DNA from 2 places in the Microbacterium sp. SLBN-111 genome. Region 2 is predicted to be linked to the other one. Evidence: predicted binding sites of a transcription regulator. Region 2 holds the regulator's gene; the other holds the start of a gene.
The links. Region 2 encodes HrcA, which represses chaperone genes, less so after heat shock. Its sites were predicted from a motif close to TTNGCACTCGNNNNNNNCGAGTGCNAA; they were not measured.
Positions count from the first base shown of each region.

Region 1: groES (co-chaperone GroES) is a predicted target of HrcA. The motif match lies at 3,164-3,190, and genes of this name have one in related genera.

Region 1 covers NZ_JBMGQH010000001.1:578,378-588,507, forward strand. The annotation lists gene RKD05_RS02685 (methionine ABC transporter permease) at 1-118, shown strand, start outside; gene RKD05_RS02690 (aminotransferase class I/II-fold pyridoxal phosphate-dependent enzyme) at 121-1,299, shown strand; gene RKD05_RS02695 (FAD-binding oxidoreductase) at 1,296-2,669, opposite strand; gene groES (co-chaperone GroES) at 2,788-3,084, opposite strand; gene RKD05_RS02705 (class I SAM-dependent methyltransferase) at 3,216-4,406, shown strand; gene RKD05_RS02710 (MerR family DNA-binding transcriptional regulator) at 4,415-4,771, opposite strand; gene RKD05_RS02715 (alpha/beta hydrolase family esterase) at 4,856-5,722, shown strand; gene RKD05_RS02720 (hypothetical protein) at 5,711-6,136, opposite strand; gene tsaD (tRNA (adenosine(37)-N6)-threonylcarbamoyltransferase complex transferase subunit TsaD) at 6,133-7,236, opposite strand; gene rimI (ribosomal protein S18-alanine N-acetyltransferase) at 7,236-7,748, opposite strand; gene tsaB (tRNA (adenosine(37)-N6)-threonylcarbamoyltransferase complex dimerization subunit type 1 TsaB) at 7,745-8,380, opposite strand; gene RKD05_RS02740 (alpha/beta fold hydrolase) at 8,759-9,676, shown strand; gene tsaE (tRNA (adenosine(37)-N6)-threonylcarbamoyltransferase complex ATPase subunit type 1 TsaE) at 9,681-10,130, opposite strand, start outside.
Region 2 covers NZ_JBMGQH010000001.1:3,213,968-3,224,097, forward strand. The annotation lists gene RKD05_RS14965 (ComEC/Rec2 family competence protein) at 1-1,405, shown strand, start outside; gene holA (DNA polymerase III subunit delta) at 1,521-2,558, shown strand; gene rpsT (30S ribosomal protein S20) at 3,189-3,449, opposite strand; gene RKD05_RS14980 (alpha/beta fold hydrolase) at 3,569-4,291, opposite strand; gene lepA (translation elongation factor 4) at 4,393-6,237, shown strand; gene RKD05_RS14990 (DUF1990 family protein) at 6,282-6,926, shown strand; gene hemW (radical SAM family heme chaperone HemW) at 6,926-8,143, shown strand; gene hrcA (heat-inducible transcriptional repressor HrcA) at 8,225-9,259, shown strand; gene dnaJ (molecular chaperone DnaJ) at 9,313-10,130, shown strand, end outside.

The DNA.
Region 1 (10,130 bases), 2.6 Mb from region 2:
CGGCTACCAGCGGTACGACGGCGTCGCGATGATCGTGACGTGCCTCATGCTGATCGTGCTGGTGCAAGGCATCCAGGCGATCGGGTCGACGCTCGCGCGTCGCTTCCGGAGGCGGTGATAGTGGTCGACTTCGCGCCGGCCGCCCGGGTGGCGGCCCTGCCCCCGAACTTCTGGGGAGCGATGGATGCCGAGAACGCCCGGCTCGCGGCGCTGCCGGGGCCGCGGTTCATCGATGTGTCGAAGGGCAACCCCGACCTCCCGACGCCGGAGCGCATCGTGCACGCGATGCAGGGCTTCGTCGCGGAACCCGCGAACCATCGGTATCCGTCGTACGCGGGACGCCGGTCGCTGCGCGAGGGCGTCGCGCAGCGCTATCGCGACGATCACGCGGTCGAGCTCGACCCCGACACGCAGGTGGGGATCTTCCACGGCTCGCACGAGGCGCTGATGGCCGCGGTGCTGGGGCTCGCCGACCCCGGTGCGACCGTCGTGCTCCCCGACCCGGGGTATCCGCTGTACACCTCGGCGGTCGACCTCGCGCAGGCGCGCGCGGAGGCGCTCCCGCTGACCGAGCCCGACTACCAGCCCGACTTCGCGGCGCTCGATCACGTCGACGCGGCGCGCCTCGTCCTGCTCAACTACCCGAACAACCCCACGGGCGCGTTGGCGACGCCGGCAACGTTCACGGCCGCGATCGGCTTCGCCGAGCGGGTGGGAGCGGCGCTCGTGCACGACTTCGCGTACGCGTCCCTGGGCTTCGGCGAGCGCCCGCTGTCCGCCCTCGCGGTCGACGGCGCCGAGGGTCGCACGGTCGAGGTCCAGACGCTGTCGAAGACGTACAGCATGGCGGGGTGGCGCGTGGGCTTCGCCGCCGGGAACGCGTCGCTCATCTCGGCGATGCGCCGGTACCAGGCCCACGCGTTCAGCACCATGTTCGGCGCCACGCAGGAAGCCGCAGCCGAGGCACTGCTCGGCGACCAGTCCGCCGCCGACGAGCTGGTCGGGGTCTACCGCCGGCGCCGCGACCTCGTCGTCGCGGGCCTCCGCCGCATCGGCTGGGAGGTCATCGAGCCGCGTGGAACGTTCTTCGTGTGGGTGCGCCTGCCCGAGGGAACGGATGCCGTCGCCTTCGCGCAGCGGCTCCGGGAGGAAGCGCGGGTCGGGATCGCCCCCGGCGACGGCTTCGGCGTGGGTGGACGCGGGCACGTGCGCCTCGGACTCGTCGTGGACGACGCGACGCTGGACGAACTGATCGAGCGCCTCGCGGCGTTCTCGTCCGGCGCACGCTCGGCGGTCTAGAGCTTCCGCCCCGGGTTCAGGATGCCGCGGGGGTCGAAGACGCGCTTGATCTCGCGCTGCAGGGCCCGCAGCCGCGCGGACAGCTCACCGTCCACGTCGTCGAGCTTGAGGGTACCGACGCCGTGCTCCCCCGCGACCGTGCCGCCGAGGCTCTGCGCGAGCCGCAGGAGTTCGGCGGCGGCGCGATGGGCGGCCTCCGTCGCGACCGGGTCGGACCCGTCGTAGACGACCGTGGGGTGGAGGTTGCCGTCCCCGACGTGCCCGGCGAGGCTGATCTCGGCACCCGTTTCGCGGCCGATGCGCTCGGCCTCGCTCGCGAACTCGGCGAGCCGCGACCGCGGGACGGCGAGGTCGCCGTGCGTGGCATCCCCCCACAGCACCTGCAGTCCGGGGTTCAGCGCGCGGCGGGCGGCGAGGAGGTCGTCGAGCCGCTCCTCGTCGTCGGCACGGGTGACCGACAGCGCGCCGTGATCCGCGAACACCGCGGAGAAGTGATCGAGATCGTGGTCCGCGCCCTCGAGGGAGTCGGTGACCGCGAGCAGCCAGGAACGCGCGTCCGGGTCGAGAGGGATCTCGGGACGGGCGATCCGGATGCCGCGCAGCGCGGTGTCGTCGAGGAACTCGAGCGTCGACGGGAGACGCGAGCCGGAGGTGATCGCGGCCGCGGCGGCGAGCGCTGCGGCGGTCGAGGGGAACAGCCCCAGGACACCGCGGGCCGGGCCCGGTGCGGGGAGGAGACGGAGCGTCGCCTCCGTGATCACGGCCAGCGTTCCCTCGGAGCCCACGACGAGGCTCGTCAGGTCGAGCCCCGCGACGCCCTTCACGGTCGCGGGTCGCGTGCGCTCGATCGAGCCGTCGGCCAGGACCACCTGCAGCGACAGGACGGCATCCCGGGTCACCCCGTACCGGATGCAGCGCATGCCGCCGGCGTTCGTCGCGATCGTCCCGCCGATCGTGGCCCATTCGGCCGAAGCCGGATCCGGCGCGTAGAAGAGCCCGCGGGCCGCGGCGGCGCGCTGCAGATCGGCGACGATGACCCCCGGCTGCACCACCGCGGTGCCCTCGGCGACGTCGATGGCGAGGATGGCATCCATCGAGGTGAGGTCGAGGAGGATCGCGCCCTCGATCGCGGCGGATCCGCCGACGAGGCCCGTGCGCGCACCCTGCGGGATCACGGGGGTCCCGGTCTCGTTCGCCACGCGGAGCACGGCGGCGACCTCTTCGGCGCTGCGCGGCCGCACGACCAGAGCGGCGCGCGGAGCCGGGTGCCGCGACGAGTCGGTCGCCTGCGCCGCGACGAGAGCCGGGTCGTCGATGATGCGTCCGGCGGGGAGCGTCTCACTCAGGCGCGCGGCCAGATTCGCGGTCATCCCTCCAGCGTATTCGGGAGCGCGCGTCCCGGCCGGGCGGCGGGTCACGGGGCGTAAGCGGGCAAACGAAAACCCCGGATGCCGAGGCATCCGGGGTTTCGAGGAATTCGCGAAGCGATCAGCGAACGACGACCGCGAGGACGTCGCGGGCCGAGAGCACGAGGTACTCCTCGGCGCCGAACTTGACCTCGGTGCCGCCGTACTTGCTGTACAGAACGCGGTCGCCGACGGTGACGTCGAGGGGGACACGGTTGCCGTTGTCGTCGATACGGCCGGGACCGACGGCGACGACCTCGCCCTCCTGCGGCTTCTCCTTGGCGGTGTCGGGGATGACGAGACCACTCGCGGTGGTCTGCTCAGCCTCGACCTGCTTGATGACGATGCGGTCCTCGAGCGGCTTGATGGAAACCGACACGGTCTACCTCTTCTTTCTCGTTACAGAAGACTTGTCAGCACTCACGCGGGGAGAGTGCTAATCCGAGTGTAGAGAAGCGCTGGCACTCACGCAACGCGAGTGCCAACACTTTCGGCACCTAGGCTGGCCCGGTGGAGATCGCCGAGCTGACCGCCCTGCTCACCCCCGCCGGGCTGACCCTGCTCGACGAGGTGGGCCCGCTCACCACGACCGACGAAGCCGCGCGCGCGGTGTCGCGGTTGCGCGCCGCCGGCCACTCCCCCGATCTCGTCGCCGCCGTCGTCGGCCAGGCCCGGCTCCGCGTCAAGGCCGGTGCGAAGTTCGGACCGTTCGCCGACCGCATGCTCTTCACGCGCGCAGGGCTGGAACAGGCGACGCGGCTGTCGATCGCGGCGCGGCATGCGGGACGCTTCCGTGCCGCGCGCGTCACGTCGGTGGCCGACCTCGGCTGCGGGATCGGCGGCGATGCTCTGGGCCTCGCGGGACTCGGCATCCGCGTGCACGCCGTCGACGCCGACGAGGTCACGGCCGCGATCGCCGCGTACAACCTCGCGCCCTTCGGCGACGCCGTCACCGTGGCGCACGGGCGCGCGGAGGATGCCGACCTCGGCGGAGCGGATGCCGTGTGGCTCGACCCCGCACGGCGCACCGCCGGGCACGGCGAGACGCGGCGCGTATCGGCCGACCAGTGGTCGCCGTCGCTGGACTGGGTCTTCGGGCTGCTGCAGGAGCGTCCGGGCGGAGTGAAGCTCGGACCAGCGTTCGACCGCGAGCTGATCCCGGACGATGTCGAGGCGCAGTGGATCAGCGCCGACGGCTCCACGATCGAGCTGGTCCTGTGGGCGGGAAGTCTGGCGCGGGAGGGCATCCGCCGCGCCGCGCTCGTCGTGCGCGGCGACGATGCCTGGGAGCTGACGGCCCCGGCCGACGCCCCCGATGCCGAACCGCGCGAGCTCGGCGCCTTCGTGCACGAACCCGACGGCGCCGTGATCCGCGCGCGGCTCATCGGGGAGGTCGCTCGTTCCCTGGATGCCGGGATGCTCGCGCCGGGCATCGCCTACCTGACCTCGGACGCGGCGCTCACGAGCCCCTTCGTCTCGTCGTTCCGCGTGCGCGAGGAGCTGCCCGCGGACACGAAGAAGCTCGCCCGGGCGCTGCGGGAACGCCACATCGGAACGCTCGAGATCAAGAAGCGCGGCGTGGACGTCGACCCCGCCGTGCTGCGGACGCGCCTGTCGCTGCGCGGCGACGAATCGGCGACGCTGCTCATGACGCGCGTCGCGGGGCGCCGCGTCGCGCTGCTCGCCGACCGCGTGGGCTGAGTCGCTCGTCAGGCCGCGGCGCTCGAGGCGCGCTCCGCGAGGAACTCGTCGATGCGACTCCGCGTCGCCACGAGCGTCTCGATGCGCTCGCCCAGGTCGGCGCGGACCCGATCGAGCTGCGCATACAGCGCGTCGTGGGCCTCGGCCGGCGCATCGCCCGTGCACGCGAGCACCGACGTCACGATCTCGCGCGGGAAGTCCATTCCGAACAGCATGTGGATGACGATCGCCCGCTCGACCGCGACCTGGTCGTAGCGGCGGTAGCCGTTGGACTCGCGCTCGGAGGCGATGAGTCCGAGCTGCTCGTAGTACCGCAGGGAGCGCGGGCTCACGCCGCTGCGCCGACTGACCTCGCCGATCCTCATGAACCCCACCTTGACCTTGACACGATGTCAATCTATACGCTCTCCCACGCCACCGGGCAGAGGGCCGCGGGGCGGGAGGGAATCATGAACGCGCGTGTCGAGGCCGGCGGCCGGACCCGGACCTTCGTCGTGGTCGGCGACGCCGACGGACCGGCGAAACGACCTATTCTCCTCGTCTTCCACGGGTCGAAGCAGACCGGCGAGAGCCACCGGCGTTTCACGGGTCACTCGCTCGATACTCTGGCTGCGGAGGGCCGCGTCGTCGTCGCCTACCTCGACGGATACCGGAGCAATTGGAACGACGCCCGGGCCCAGAGTTCCTTTCCCGCCCGGCGCGAGAACGTCGATGACATCGCCTTCGCCCGCGCGGTCGTGTCATCGCTCGCCGAGAGCCACGGAATCGACACCGGGTCGGTCGTCGCGATCGGATTCTCCAACGGCGGCCAGATGGTCATCCGGCTTCTCCACGATGCCCCGGAGCTCCTCGCCGGCGGCGTGATCGTGGCAGCGACCATGCCCGAACGTGAGAACTTCAGCGCGGAGTTCTCCACGCGAACCGATCATCCCGTCCCGGTGGCGATCGTGGCGGGGACGGCCGACCCGATCATTCCGTTCGAGGGCGGTCGGATGTCGTGGTGGGTGCGCAAGGTTTTCTCGATCGACGGCCGGACGCTCTCCGCGGTCGCGACGGCGGAGTACTTCGCGCAGCGGAACGGAATCACGGTCGCGCCGCAGCGAAGCGACCCCGCGGCATCCGCGAAGGTCCCGGTGGAGACCCTCGCCTATCGCGAGGCGGGGCGCCCGCCGGTGACCCTGTACATCGTGCGCGGGGGCGGTCACACGGTGCCGGGGCCGGCGGTGGGGCCGCGCGTCGGACGCACCGCGGAGCATCCCGGCATCCGGGAGATCGTGTCGGAGGTTCTCGGAGAGCTGCGCGGGTCAGACCGGTGACAGCTGCGGCAGCGCCCACAGCAGCCACCCGGCGCTGAAGACCACCGAAAGCACCGCGAGGGCGAGCGCCCAGATCGCGACGCGGCGGCTGTCGTGCGCCCGGCGCAGCGAGATGATCGACATGACGATCGCGATCACGCCGAGCGGCAGCAGGACACCCGCGAACAGCGACGCGATCAGGGCGGCGATCGCGACGGCCAGGGCCCACGGCGCGACGGACGGCGGTGCGACCGGCACCGGCGGGCTCCACGGCACGACGTGCTCGCCGAACGCCGCGCGCTCGAGTTGCGCCGTGGGCAGCCGGTGGTCGTCGAACGCATCGCCGGCAGCGATCTGCTCCGCGGCCGTGGGGGCTGCCTCGGCCTCGGTCGCCTTGAGTGCGCGCCGGCTCGGCGGCGGCTGCGTCTCGCTCATGAGGTCGCCCGGGCGGGGAGCGGCGCCGGGGCCACGGCATCCGGATCCTCGGCCACCTGGATCTCGGTGACCGGAAGCGTGGAGTCGGCACCGAAGGCGAGGGTCGACGGGCGACGACCCGAGGCGATGAGCTCGGCGGCGAGCGCGGCGATCATGGCGCCGTTGTCGGTGCAGAGCCGCAGCGGCGGGATGCGCACGGCGACGCCGGCGGCGGCGGCGCGTTCGAGGGCGACGTCGCGCAGACGCTTGTTGGCGATCACTCCCCCGCCGAGGAGGAGGCGCGGCACCCCGTAGCGGTCGCACGCGTCGAGGGCCTTGGTGACGAGCACGTCGACGACGGCCTCGCGGAACGACGCCGCGACGTCGGCGACCGGCACCGGCTGCCCCGCCGCCTCGTGCTGCTCGACCCACCGGGCGACGGCGGTCTTGAGGCCCGAGAACGAGAAGTCGTAGCGGTGGGATGCCATGTCGGAGGCGCGCGAGAGCCCGCGGGGGAAGCGGATCGCGGTGGGGTCGCCGGAAGCCGCGGCACGATCGATCTCGGGGCCGCCGGGGTACGGCAGCTTCAACAGGCGCGCGACCTTGTCGAACGCCTCGCCCGCGGCGTCGTCCATCGTCTCACCGAGCAGTTCGACGTCGCTGGTGAGGTCGCGGACGAGGAGCAGAGACGTGTGGCCGCCGCTCACGAGCAGCGCGACCGTGGGGTACTCCAGTTCGCCGGCGTCGGCGTCGAGGATGTCGGCGGCGATGTGGCCGACGAGGTGGTTCACGGCATAGAGCGGCTTGTCGAGGGCGACGGCGAGGCCCTTGGCCGCGCCGACGCCGACCATCAGGGCACCGGCGAGTCCGGGGCCGCTCGTGACGGCGACGGCGTCGATCTCGTCGAGCGTCACGCCGGCTTCGGCGAGCGCCGCGTCGATCGACGGCTGCAGCGCCTCGAGGTGCGCGCGGGCCGCGACCTCGGGCACGACGCCGCCGTACCGCGCGTGTTCGTCCATGCTCGAGGCGATCGTGTTGCTCAGCAGCTGTCGACCGCGGACGATCCCGATCCCGGTCTCGTCGCAGCTGGTCTCGATGCCGAGCACGAGGGGCGCGTCCATCAGCACCATCCCTTTCCGGTCGCGTCGGCTGCCGCCGCGTCGTCGGGCGTGCGGCGCGCGGCCCACGCGCGCAGGTCGAGCTGCATGACGATCGCGTCGACGTCGTCGGGCTGGTAGTACCGCGGGCGGCGGCCGACCTCGGCGAAGCCTTCCGACGTGTACAGGGCCTGCGCGACGGGGTTGTCGGCGCGCACCTCGAGGAACACGTCGTGCACGCCGCGGCGCTCCGCTTCCTCGAGCAGTTCGGTCAGCAACGCGCGGCCGCGGCCGCGACCGCGCGCGGTCTCGGCGATCGTGATCGTCTGGATGTCGGCATCCTTCGCCCCGCGGACGGCGCGAAGCCCCGCGTAGCCGACGAGGCGACCGGCCTCTTCGACGACGACGTACCAGCCGTGCGGCGACGCGAGCTCTTCGCGCATCATCGCGGGGCTCCACGCGTCGGTCGGGAACGATGCGTGTTCGAGCGCCATGATCGCGTCGAGGTCGTCGAGCGTCGCCGCGCGGGTGCTCACGCGCTCACCCGCTTCGGGGCGTGGGCCGCGACGACGTCGGGGCTGCGGAGGTACAGCGGCTCGGAGCCGGCGAGCTCGCGACCGGCGTCGAGCGCGCGGGCCGCGGCGAGCGCGATCATCGCGGCCGACACGCTCGTCGCGTCGTAGCGCTCGGCTCCGACCTCGGCGAGCCGGGCGTCGAGGTCGTCGCGGGGGCTGAGCGTGGCATCCATGATCCGGATCGGGAGGCCGTCGTCGTCGACGCCGTCGTAGACGCTGTACGCGAATTCTTTGCGGCGGGCGTCGGTGACGACGGCGAAGCGCGGGGTCTCGGTGCCGGTGAGGGCGTCGGAGAGCAGGATGCCGAGCGCGGCGCCGTCGTGACTCGGCACGGGGACGACCGGGATGCCGCGCCCCAGCGCGAAGGCGCGCGCGGTGGCGATGCCGACGCGGAGTCCCGTGAACGGCCCCGGGCCCATGCCGATCGCGACGTGCGTGGGCGTCGGCGCCGCCTGCGCGGCGCGGCGGAGCAGGTCGCCGATGACCTCGGCGTGTCCGAGAGCGTTGGCGCTCTGCTCGTCGGCGAGCACTTCCCCATCGCGCGCGATGGCCGCCACCGCGGTGCCGAGGGAGGTGTCGATGCCGATGATCACCGTTCCAGGGTATCCGGGGCGTCCGACACCGGTGCCGTCGGCGGTGGGTCGGGTACCTCGTCCCACTTCTGGCGGTGCATGTCCCACTTCTTGCTGCCTGAGGGCGCCGCGAACCGCAATAAGTGGGACATGGGCATCGGTTCCGCGCCGAGCTCGCTGGCGGATGCACGGCGGCGCTCGTCCCACTTGTGGCGGGGCATGTCCCACTTCTTGCTGCCTGAGGGCGCCGCCAACCGCAATAAGTGGGACATGGGCCATCTGCCCACCCCGCACAACTCCGGCAGAACGCGCGGCGCCGCTCATCGGTGGCCGCGGATCGGCGGGAACTGCCGGAGTCCTGCAGGCATCCGGCGAGGCGCTCCGCTCCGAACAAGAGGCATGGAAAGACAACTGCGCCGACTGGTGGTGCCGACGGCCGCGGGGCCGATCGTCGCGCACGCCGGCCGACGCTCAGCCGGCACCGTCGCGACGGTGCTGCTGCACGGTGCCGCGGGGTCATGGAAGACGTGGATGCCACTCCTCAGCGCGGCCGATCGGCTCGGCATCCCGCTCGATGACGTCATCGCGATCGACCTGCCCGGGTGGGGCGAGTCCCCGGGCCCGGCACCCTCGCCGCAGGATGCCGCGGAGGCCGTCGTCGCGGTCGCCCGCGCCCTCGGATACCCCCGGTGGCGCGTCGTCGGCCACTCGCTCGGCGCCGTGATCGCCCTGGACGTCGCGGCACGATTCCCCGCGCAGACCGTCGCCGTCGGGCTCGTCTCCCCCACCGGCGCCGCGGTGCGTGCCGTGGTGCGCCGCCCCTTGACCGGATGGCTGACGCTCCCCGCGTTCGGCGGCATGGTCGTGGCCATGGGGATCCTCCGGGGCCTCGGTCCGCTCGCCCGTCCGTTGCTGCGTGGTCTGCGTCGCGTCGGCGCGCTGCGCGTGTTCGCGCGCCCTCTGTTCCGGCATCCGGACCGCGTCGACCCGGCGGTCTCGGATGCGCTCGCCGACGAGATCCGCCCGGCGGCCTTCCTCTCCGCGGCGCGCGCCGCTCGCACCCACGACGACGCCGCCTGGAAGAGGATCACCGCACCGGTGCGGGCCGTTCGCGGTCGCCACGACGTCTTCGCCGGGCACCACGACGCGCGCGACGCCCGCCGCCGCATCCCCGGCTATCGCGAGACCGTGCTGGACGACAGCGGCCACTTCGCCCACGTCGAGCAGGCGTACGAGACGCTCCGCGCCCTGCGCGACGTCTGGACCGCCGAGCCCGACCGCCGCTCGAACGCGTCGCGCGACCGCCAGCCGACCTGACCGTTCACGGCCTCCGCGACACCGTCACCGTCCGCGGAGCGTCCGCATCGAGGTCCAGGGTGTGCGGGGCGATCTCGCCGCACGCGTTGTCGACGCCTCGTCCGCCGGTCTGGCGGGAGATCTCGATCTCCCACCAGCCGTCGGCGAGGTGGTCCGCGACGCCGCGGCCCCATTCCACGATCACGACCGAATGCTCCACGTCGATATCGAGGTCGTCGAGCTCGACGGCGGCCCCGAGGCGATAGGCATCCACGTGCACGAGAGGGGCGCCACCCACGAGCGACGGGTGCGTCCGCGCGATCACGAACGTCGGGCTCTGGACCGGACCACGGATGCCGAGCCCCTCGCCGATCCCGCGGGTCAGGGTCGTCTTGCCGGCGCCGAGCGGACCGGTGAGCACGACCACGTCACCGGGCTCGAGGGCGCGGCCGAGGGCACGGCCGAGCTCCTCCAT
Region 2 (10,130 bases):
GAGCGCGATCGGCATCCTCGCGCTCGGTCTCGGCCGCCCCCTGGTGGGCGTCGCCGTCCTGGCCGCCGCGGTGACGGTCCTGCTGATCGGCGACCCCTGGTTGTGCCGGTCGCTCGGGTTCGCGCTGTCCACCGCGGCCACCGCGGCCCTCCTGGTGCTGGCGAAGCCCCTCGCCGACGGGCTCGCGAGATGGATGCCGTCCCGCCTCGCGCTCGCGCTCGCGGTGCCGACCGCGGCGCAGCTGGTGTGCGGACCGCTCATCGTCCTCATCGATCCACACGTCCCGCTCCTCGGGATCGCAGCGAACCTCCTCGCCGATCCCGCGGCAGCACCAGCGACGATCGCGGGGGTCCTCGCGTGCATCGCGCCGATCCCGTGGGTGCGCGACGGGCTGTCTGCGCTGGCCTGGATCCCCGCCGCGTGGATCGCCGGGGTCGCCCACACAACAGCCTCCTCCGCCGCGCAGAACCTGCCCTGGCCGGATGGGCCGTTCGGCGCGGCCCTGCTCGCGGTCATCGGGGGCGCGATCGCCGTCGCCATCGCCCGGCCGCAGCGCGTGCCGCGCCTGACGGCCCTCGCAACCCTCGTGGTGGCCGTGCTCGTCGGAGCGGTCGGCGGCACGAGCGCGATCCGGACGGTCGCCGGACCACTGACCGTCCCGACCGGGTGGCAGGTCGCGATGTGCGACGTCGGACAGGGGGATGCCACGCTGTGGCGGTCCGGATCTGAGGTGGCCCTCGTCGACACGGGGCCCGACCCCGAGCCGCTCGCGGCATGCCTGCAGACGCTCGGCATCGACCACCTCGATCTCGTCGTCCTGACCCACTTCGACAAGGACCACGTGGGCGGATCCGCAGCGATTCTCGGTCGCGCGAGCGTCGTGATCCACGGGCCCACGGGAGAGGCTGCGGACCAGCGGCTGCTCGATCGGTTCGCGCGAGGCGGCGCACGGCTCGTCCTCGCGACGATGGGGATGACCGAAGCCGTCGGCGACACCCGCTGGCAGGCGCTCGGCCCCCTTCCCGGGATGGAACCGGGCAATGACGCGAGCGTCGCGATCGACGTCACGGGTCCGGGATTCCCGCACACCGTGATGCTCGGCGACCTGGGCGAGGAGGCGCAAGCCGCGCTGCTCCGCCGGGTCGACATCTCGCCGGTCGAGGTCGTCAAGGTCGCGCACCACGGCAGCGCCGACCAAGACCCCGACCTCTATCGCCGACTTCACGCGCAGGTGGGACTCATCGGCGTCGGGGCGGACAACAGCTACGGCCACCCGACCGCGCGGCTGCTCGACATCCTGCAGCAGAACGGAACGGTGGCCGCCCGCACCGACCAGGGCGGCATCCTCGCGGTCTGGCACGAGGACGACGGGAGGCTGACGCTGTGGCGGCAGAAGCCCCCGTGACGCGGGCGGTCGAGGGCGTCTCCGTCGCGGCCCGGCGCGTACCGCTGCCTCCAGCGACGGACTCGCCCGTGCCCGTCCCGGCATCCGTGTCCGACCCGGTCGGTAGGCTGGGGGAGTGACCCCGGCACCCCGACGCTCCGCCCCCGCGAAGGCGAAGTCGGCGATCCCGCAGATCGGCTGGCGGACCCCGCAGCCCGCTCCGATCGTGCTGGTCTCCGGTCCCGAGGAGGTCTGCGCCGAACGCGCGATCGCGGGTGTCCGCGACTACCTCAAGAGCGAGGATCCGAGCCTCGAGGTCACCGACGTCCGCGCCGACGACTACACGGCCGGCACCCTGCTCGCGGTGACCTCACCGTCGCTGTTCGGCGAGCCACGGCTCGTCCGCGTGGGTGGCGTCGAGAAGTGCTCCGACACCTTCCTCACCGAGGCACTCGCGTATCTCGAACACCCGCAGGACGGCGCCACGGTCGTCCTCCGGCACACCGGCGCGAGCGTGCGTGGAAAGAAGCTCCTGGATGCCATTCGCGCCGGCCAGGGGAGCGGCATCGAGATCGCGTGCCCAGCGATCAAGCGCGACTCCGACCGCTTCGACTTCGCGGTCGGCGAGTTCAAGGCCGCGCAGAAGAAGATCGCCCCGGTCGCCCTGCGTTCACTCGTCTCGGCGTTCGCCGACGATCTCACCGAACTCGCGGCCGCATGCCAACAGCTCATCGCCGATGTCCCCGGCGATATCGACGAGCGCACCGTGGAGCGGTACTACGGCGGTCGTGTCGAGACCTCCGCGTTCACCGTCGCCGACACGGCCATCGCCGGGCACTACGGGCAGGCCCTCCTCGCCCTGCGCCATGCTCTGGCATCCGGAGCCGATCCCGTTCCGCTGGTCGCGGCCGTCGCGATGAAGCTGCGGACGATGGCGCGCGTCGCGGGAAACCGCGAGTCATCGGGCGCGCTGGCGCAGCGCCTGGGAATGAAGGACTGGCAGGTCGACCGGGCACGCCGCGACCTCGTCGGCTGGAGCGCCGCAACGCTCGGCATGGCGATCCACGCGACCGCCCGAGCGGATGCCGAGGTGAAGGGAGCCTCGCGCGACGCCGTCTTCGCCCTCGAACGCATGATCACGATCATCGCGACCCGCCAGCCCTACGGCCGCTGACCTCCAGCGCTCCACCGGCCGCGCGCCGCGGCCCGGGCGTGAGCAGCGGAGGACGGGGGAGCAACGGAGGACCCAAACCGCCGCACCGGTCCTCCCTCCGTCCCATCACCTCCGCCCGTCACCGCCCGCGCCGGCCCGGGCGTGAGGACCGGAGGACCAGGGAGCAACGGAGGACCCAAACCGCCGCACCGGTCCTCCCTCCGTCCCACCCCCTTCGCACGTCACGCGGCCGCGCGGACGTGAGGACCGGAGGACAAGGGAGCAGCGGAGGACGCGAACAGCCGCACCGGTCCTCCCTCCGTCCCACCCCCTCCGCACATCACGCCGCCCGGGCGTGAGGAGCGGAGGACGGGGGAGCAACGGAGGGCCCAAACCGCCGCCGCGATCCTCCGCTCACCCCATACCCTCCGCACATCACGCAAGGAGTCAGGGCGCAACCCGAACGGCACGCCGCATCCCACAGTCGACGGGCCGGTGCCCGGCCTCGAAGGTTTGGGGCGCATCCCTCGATTTGGGGCGCGAGAATCACGCCCCCATGCCAAGAATCTGCCCCGAACCCCGAGCCGTAGCCCGTCCGGAAACGACGAAGCCCGCCCCGCGGTGCGGGACGGGCTGTCGAAAGGATGCGGCTCAGAGAGCGGCGACCTGCTTCGCGATGGCCGACTTGCGGTTCGCGGCCTGGTTGGCGTGGATGACGCCCTTGCTCACGGCCTTGTCGAGCTTCTTGCCGGCCTGGACGAGCGCCTTCTCGGCGGCTTCCTTGTCACCGGCGAGGACGGCCTCGCGCGTGCGGCGCACGTGCGTCTTGAGCTCGCTCTTGACGGCCTTGTTGCGCTCGCGCGCCTTCTCGTTGGTCTTGTTGCGCTTGATCTGCGACTTGATGTTCGCCACGTTCGACGGTCTTTCGTTTGAGTGAGTGTTGGAAGTGCCGGGCGAGCGGTAGAGGGACGCTGCACCGGCGGTCGTGGAGGTCGGGAAAAACCCCACACGCAAGCCAAGGGCCGAGTCTATCAGGTCGAGGCTTCCACCGTGGTGAGCGCCACGTCCAGCAGCGCGTTGAACACCCGGGGCCGCATCGCCGTGACCAGGTGCGTCGTGCGGGGCACCACGATCAGCTCGGCATGCCGGGCGATCGACAGGAACAGCTTTTCGTTGACGCGCAGCTGGTCCCACTGCCCGTTGATGAACCACAGGGGCACGTCGATCCGCCGCAGTGCGGCGAGCAGGTCGAGCACCGACAACGACGCGAGCGCGGTGTCCTGCGCGTCGAACGCGTACCCGCCCGCACCGAAATCCGCGCGCGTCTCGGGCGGCAGCGTCCGGTCGAGCACGTAGTTCGTGAGCCCGAGGCCCCGGTTCGGCAGCCCGTCGAACCGCCGCGCGAGGAACCGGTAGGCCGAGAGTCCCGCTCCGCGGGGGATCGAGGTACAGGATGCCGCGATGAAGGCCGCGACCGGTGGCGGGTCCTCGCGGCCGACGTACTCAATCGACAGCAGTCCGCCCATCGAATGCCCCACGAGGAGGACCGGACCGCGGGTCGCGGCATCCTGAACCGCCCGGTCGATCGTCGCGAACGCTTCGTCGAGTGTGAACGTCTGGCCGCGGCGCGTTCCGTGCCCCGGCAGATCCACGGCCGTGACCGGGTTCCCGCGCTCCCGCAGATGCTCCACCTGCGCACGCCACATCGTGGCGGACGTGCGGATGCCGTGCACGAGCACGACCTGGACCGTCATGGCATCCACCCTACGAACGCCGCCTTTGCATCGGCCCCGGATGCCCCGGGGAACGGCACCGGGACGGCGATGTCGGCCGTCGCCCGTAGAATCGACGGAACATGTCACCGCGCGCCCTGAAGCCCCTCGAGCCGTCCGCAACGCCGCCGGCGCAGATCCGCAACTTCTGCATCATCGCCCACATCGACCACGGCAAGTCGACGTTGGCCGACCGCATGCTGCAGATCACCGGCGTCGTCGCCGACCGCGACATGCGTGCGCAGTACCTCGACCGCATGGACATCGAGCGCGAGCGCGGCATCACGATCAAGTCGCAGGCCGTCCGCATGCCGTGGGCCGTCGACGGCCAGACGTTCGCGCTCAACATGATCGACACGCCCGGCCACGTCGACTTCACGTACGAGGTCAGCCGTTCGCTCGCCGCGTGCGAGGGCGCGATCCTCCTCGTCGACGCCGCGCAGGGCATCGAGGCGCAGACGCTCGCCAACCTCTACCTCGCGCTCGAGAACGATCTAACGATCATCCCGGTGCTGAACAAGATCGACCTTCCCGCGGCCGACCCCGACAAGTACGCCGCCGAGCTCGCCGGCCTCATCGGCGGTCAGCCGGAAGACGTGCTGCGCGTGAGCGGCAAGACCGGCATGGGCGTGGAAGACCTGCTCGACCTCATCGTCGAGAAGATCCCCGCGCCGGTCGGCAAGGCCGACGCCCCCGCCCGCGCCATGATCTTCGACTCCGTGTACGACGCGTACCGGGGTGTCGTGACGTACGTCCGGATGGTCGACGGCGCACTCTCGCCGCGCGAGCGCATCCAGATGATGTCGACCACCGCAACGCACGAGCTGCTCGAGATCGGCGTGTCGAGCCCCGAGCCGGTGCCGACCCAGGGTCTCGGCGTCGGCGAGGTCGGCTACCTCATCACCGGCGTGAAGGACGTGCGGCAGTCCAAGGTCGGCGACACGATCACCAACCACCGGAAGCCCGCGACCGAAGCCCTCGCCGGGTACACCGACCCGAAGCCCATGGTCTTCTCGGGCATCTACCCGATCGACGGCAGCGACTACGCCGAACTGCGCGAGGCCCTCGACAAGCTCAAGCTGTCGGACGCGTCGCTGCAGTACGAGCCCGAGACCTCGGTCGCCCTCGGCTTCGGTTTCCGCTGCGGCTTCCTGGGCCTCCTGCACCTCGAGATCATCACCGAGCGCCTCTCGCGCGAGTTCGGCCTCGACCTCATCACCACCGCCCCGTCGGTCACGTACGAGGTCACCACCGACACCGGCGAGGTCGTCTCGGTCACCAACCCGAGCGAGTACCCCGATGGACGCGTCGCCGAGGTGTCCGAGCCCATCGTGAAGGTCGGCATCCTGCTTCCGAAGGACTACGTCGGCACGGTCATGGAGCTCTGCCAGTCCCGCCGCGGCACGCTCCTCGGCATGGACTACCTCAGCGAAGACCGCGTCGAGCTCCGCTACAACATGCCGCTCGGCGAGATCGTCTTCGACTTCTTCGACCACCTCAAGAGTCGCACGCAGGGCTACGCGAGCCTCGACTACGAGCCCGCCGGTCAGCAGACCGCCGACCTCGTCAAGGTCGACATCCTGCTGCAGGGCGAGAAAGTGGATGCCTTCAGCTCGATCGTCCACCGCGAGAAGGCCTACAGCTACGGCACGATGATGACCGAGCGCCTGCGCAAGCTCATCCCGCGCCAGCAGTTCGAGGTTCCGATCCAGGCAGCGATCGGTGCGCGCATCATCGCCCGCGAGAACATCCGCGCGATCCGCAAGGACGTCCTCGCCAAGTGCTACGGCGGTGACATCACCCGTAAGCGCAAGCTGCTCGAGAAGCAGAAAGAGGGCAAGAAGCGCATGAAGATGGTGGGCCGGGTCGAGGTCCCGCAGGAGGCGTTCATCGCTGCCCTGTCCGGCGACGTCGAGGGCAAGAAGTAACGACGCCCACCGACTTCCCATCCGGGGAGAGGAGACTGGACACCATGCGCCGGCAGAACTTCACCGACGACACGGTCGACTACGCAGCGGTCGGCGCCACGCAGGCGCACGACCTCATGCAGTATCCGCCGGAGTACTCCGTGCCCGCGGAAGACGCATGGCGGATCGGCAGCGGCGAGGAGCGCTTCGCGGCGGCCAGCGAGCTGCTGCTCTCGTGGGCCCCGCTCCGGTCCGAGGAACTGAGCATCACCGACGTGCGCCCGGCGACCGACAGCGGGTACACCGGCGTCGGCTTCGACGCCGAAGGCGCCCCGATCGCGCCGAGCCGCCTCGAGTCCGAGCAGCGGTTCGCCGCCGACGGCACGCCGTTCGTCAGCCCGGGCACGAGCGTGCGCGTGCACGGCAAGGTCGACGGCCACCGTGCCGACGGCCACCTGCGCGTCATCTCGGTGTTCGAGGAGCCGCGCCGCGTCGGCTACATCCTCGGCACCGTGGGGCACTCGATCGTGAGCGGCGAGGAACTGTTCGCCGTCGAGTGGCGCGACAACGACGAGGTGTGGTTCGTGGTCCGCGCCTTCGACCGCCCCACGGCGCCGTCGTACCGCGTGTTCCTCGGCCTCGTGCGCCGTCGCCGTCGCGCGCTGTTCCAGCGGTACCTGCGGGCGATCTCGCCCCTGTACACGTCCTGATGGGCGGACCGCTCCCGCTCGGCGACCCGGCCCCCGTCGACGGGCGACTGCCCGACGACCTGCCGCTCGATCCCGCCGCCGACTTCGGCGTGTACCTGCACGTCCCGTTCTGCCGCGTCCGCTGCGGCTACTGCGACTTCAACACGTACACGTCGAGCGAACTCCGCGGCGCGCGCCAGGAGGACTTCGCCGACACGCTCGCGGCGGAGGTGCGCCTGGCGGGTGGAGTGATGGATGCCGCGGGCGGTCGGCGGGTGGCATCCACGGTGTTCTTCGGTGGAGGGACGCCCACGCTCCTCCCTCCCGGCGACCTGGCGCGGATGCTGGGCGCGGTGCGCGAGGAATTCGGGATCGCCGACGGCGCCGAGGTCACCGTCGAGGCCAATCCCGACACCGTTGACGATCGCGTCGCCGAGACGCTCGCGGCGGCCGGCGTGACGCGCCTGTCGATCGGGATGCAGTCCGCGCAGCCGCACGTGCTCGCGGTGCTCGACCGCACGCACGACCCGCGGAACGTCGCGACCGCGGTGGCCGCCGCACGCCGTGCCGGACTCGACGTCTCGCTCGACCTCATCTACGGCGCGCCGGGCGAATCGCTCGACGACTGGCGCGCGTCGCTCGAGACCGCGACGGCGCTCCGCCCCGACCACGTCTCCGCGTACGCGCTGATCGTCGAGGACGGCACGAAGCTCGCGCGCCAGATCCGCTCGGGCGCCCTGGCGATGCCGGACGACGACCTGCAGGCCGACATGTACGAGCTGGCCGACGACCTCCTCGGCGGCGCGGGCTACGACTGGTACGAGGTGTCGAACTGGGCCACCGACACGGCCCACCGCTCGCGCCACAACCTCGCGTACTGGCGCGGCACCGACTGGTGGGGTTTCGGCCCGGGCGCGCACAGCCACGTCGCGGGGCTCCGCTGGTGGAACGTCAAGCACCCGGCGGCGTACGCACAGCGCCTCGCCGCGGGGGAGTCGCCGGCGGCGGCGCGCGAGCGTCCCGACGAGACCGGGCGGCGCCTCGAGTCTGTGCTGCTGCGCAGCCGCATCCGCGACGGACTCCCGGTTTCCGAGCTCCTCGGCGAAGGCCGGAAGGCCGTGGCATCCCTCATCGCCGACGGCCTGATCGAAGGAGCGGATGCCGTGCGCGGGCGCATCGTGCTCACGCGCCGCGGACGGCTGCTCGCCGACGCCGTCGTGCGGGCACTCACCGCCTGAGCGCGCTTCCGGCTCCGGAGCGGGCGGGTGCTCTAGAATTGGCACTCAGGTGACCGGAGTGCCAGAAGGAGGGAGCCGGCCATGGTGTCCGAACGCGGCTTGCAGGTGCTCCGCGCGATCGTCCAGGACTACGTCGACACGCGCGAACCCGTCGGCAGCAAAGCCATCGTCGAGCGACATGCCTTCGGGGTGTCCGCCGCGACGATCCGCAACGACATGGCGCAGCTCGAGGACGAAGACCTCATCGTCGCGCCGCACACGTCGTCGGGCCGCGTGCCCACCGACAAGGGCTACCGCGTGTTCGTCGATCATCTCGCCGAGCTGCGGCCGCTGTCGACGGCCCAGCGCAGCGCCATCACCTCCTTCCTCGACGAGGCCGGCGACCTCGATGATCTCCTCGCGCGGACGGTGCGGGCGCTGACCCAGCTGACCGGTCAGGTCGCGATCGTGCAGTACCCGTCGTTCGCGCGCGCCAACCTGTCGCACGTCGAGCTCGTGGCCCTCGGCGGCCCGCGCGTGCTCGTGATCCTCGTCACCGACACCGGCCGCGTCTCGCAGCGCATCGCGCTCGTCCCGTTCGAGCCGACCGAGAGCGACATCGTGCAGCTGCGTGCGCGCGTGGGGGCGCTGCTCGTGGGCCGCAGCGTCGCCGACTGCGCGCAGGCGGTCGCCACGGCCGACGGCCCGCGTCCCGGCAACGCACTCGACGCGATCGCCGACGCGGTGCTCCGCGTCGTGGGCGAGGAGCTCGACGAGTTCCGCCAGGACCGTCTGGTCATGGCCGGCGCGGCGACGCTCGCGAAGCGCGAGTCCGACTTCCGTGGCAGCATCTACCCGCTCCTCGAGGCCATCGAGGAGCAGGTCACCCTGCTGCGGCTCATGAGCGAGATGGTCGCCGACGAGCAGGGACTCTCGGCCAGCATCGGCCGCGAGAACGAGCCGTTCGGCCTGGTCGAGGCATCCGTCCTCGCCAGCCGCTACGACGGCACCGCCGGCGGTGCGCGCGTGGGCCTGCTCGGCCCCACCCGCATGGACTACTCCTCGAATCTCGCGGCGGTCCGCGCCGTCGCGCACTATCTGACCCGGATGCTCGAAGACGACGACACCGCTCGTTGACGGCACCCGCACCGAAACGGATCGACCCCGCATGAGCGGGCAGGAAGGCGATTGTGGCTGACCACTACGAGGTCCTCGGCGTCGCACGCGATGCCAGCCCCGACGAGATCAAGCGCGCGTACCGGCGTCTCGCGCGCGAGCTCCACCCCGACGTCAACCCGGGCGAGGACGCGTCCGAGCGCTTCAAACTCGTGACGCACGCGTACGACGTGCTGAGCGACGCCGAGCAGCGCCGCCGCTACGACATGGGCGGCGACCAGAACCCGTTCGGCGGCGGGGGAGCGGCCGGGTTCGGCGGCTTCAGCGACATCTTCGAGACGTTCTTCGGCGGCGCACAGGGCGGCGGGGGCCGCGGCCCGCGTCCGCGTTCGCGGCGGGAGCGCGGCCAGGACGCCCTCGTCCGCGTGAATCTGCAGCTCGCGGACGTCGTGTTCGGCGTGCACCGCGACCTCGAGGTCGACACGGCCGTCCTGTGCGAGACGTGCCAGGGCGCCTGCACGCAGCCGGGCACCAGCGAGGTCACGTGCGACATCTGCCACGGCTCGGGTCACGTGCAGCGCACGGTCCGGAGCCTCCTCGGCAACGTCGTGACGAGCCAGCCCTGCAGCGTCTGCCACGGCCACGGCACGACGATCCCGTACCCGTGCGGAACCTGCCAGGGCCAGGGCCGCGTGCGCGCGCGCCGCACGGTCTCGGTCGACATCCCCGCCGGCGTCGAGACCGGCCTGCGCCTGCAGCTCCCCGGTTCGGGCGAGGTCGGTCCCGCGGGAGGCCCCAACGGCGACCTGTACCTCGAGATCACGGTCGAGTCGCACGACGCCTTCAGCCGCGAGGGCGACGACCTGCTCGCGACCCTGGAGGTCTCGATGCC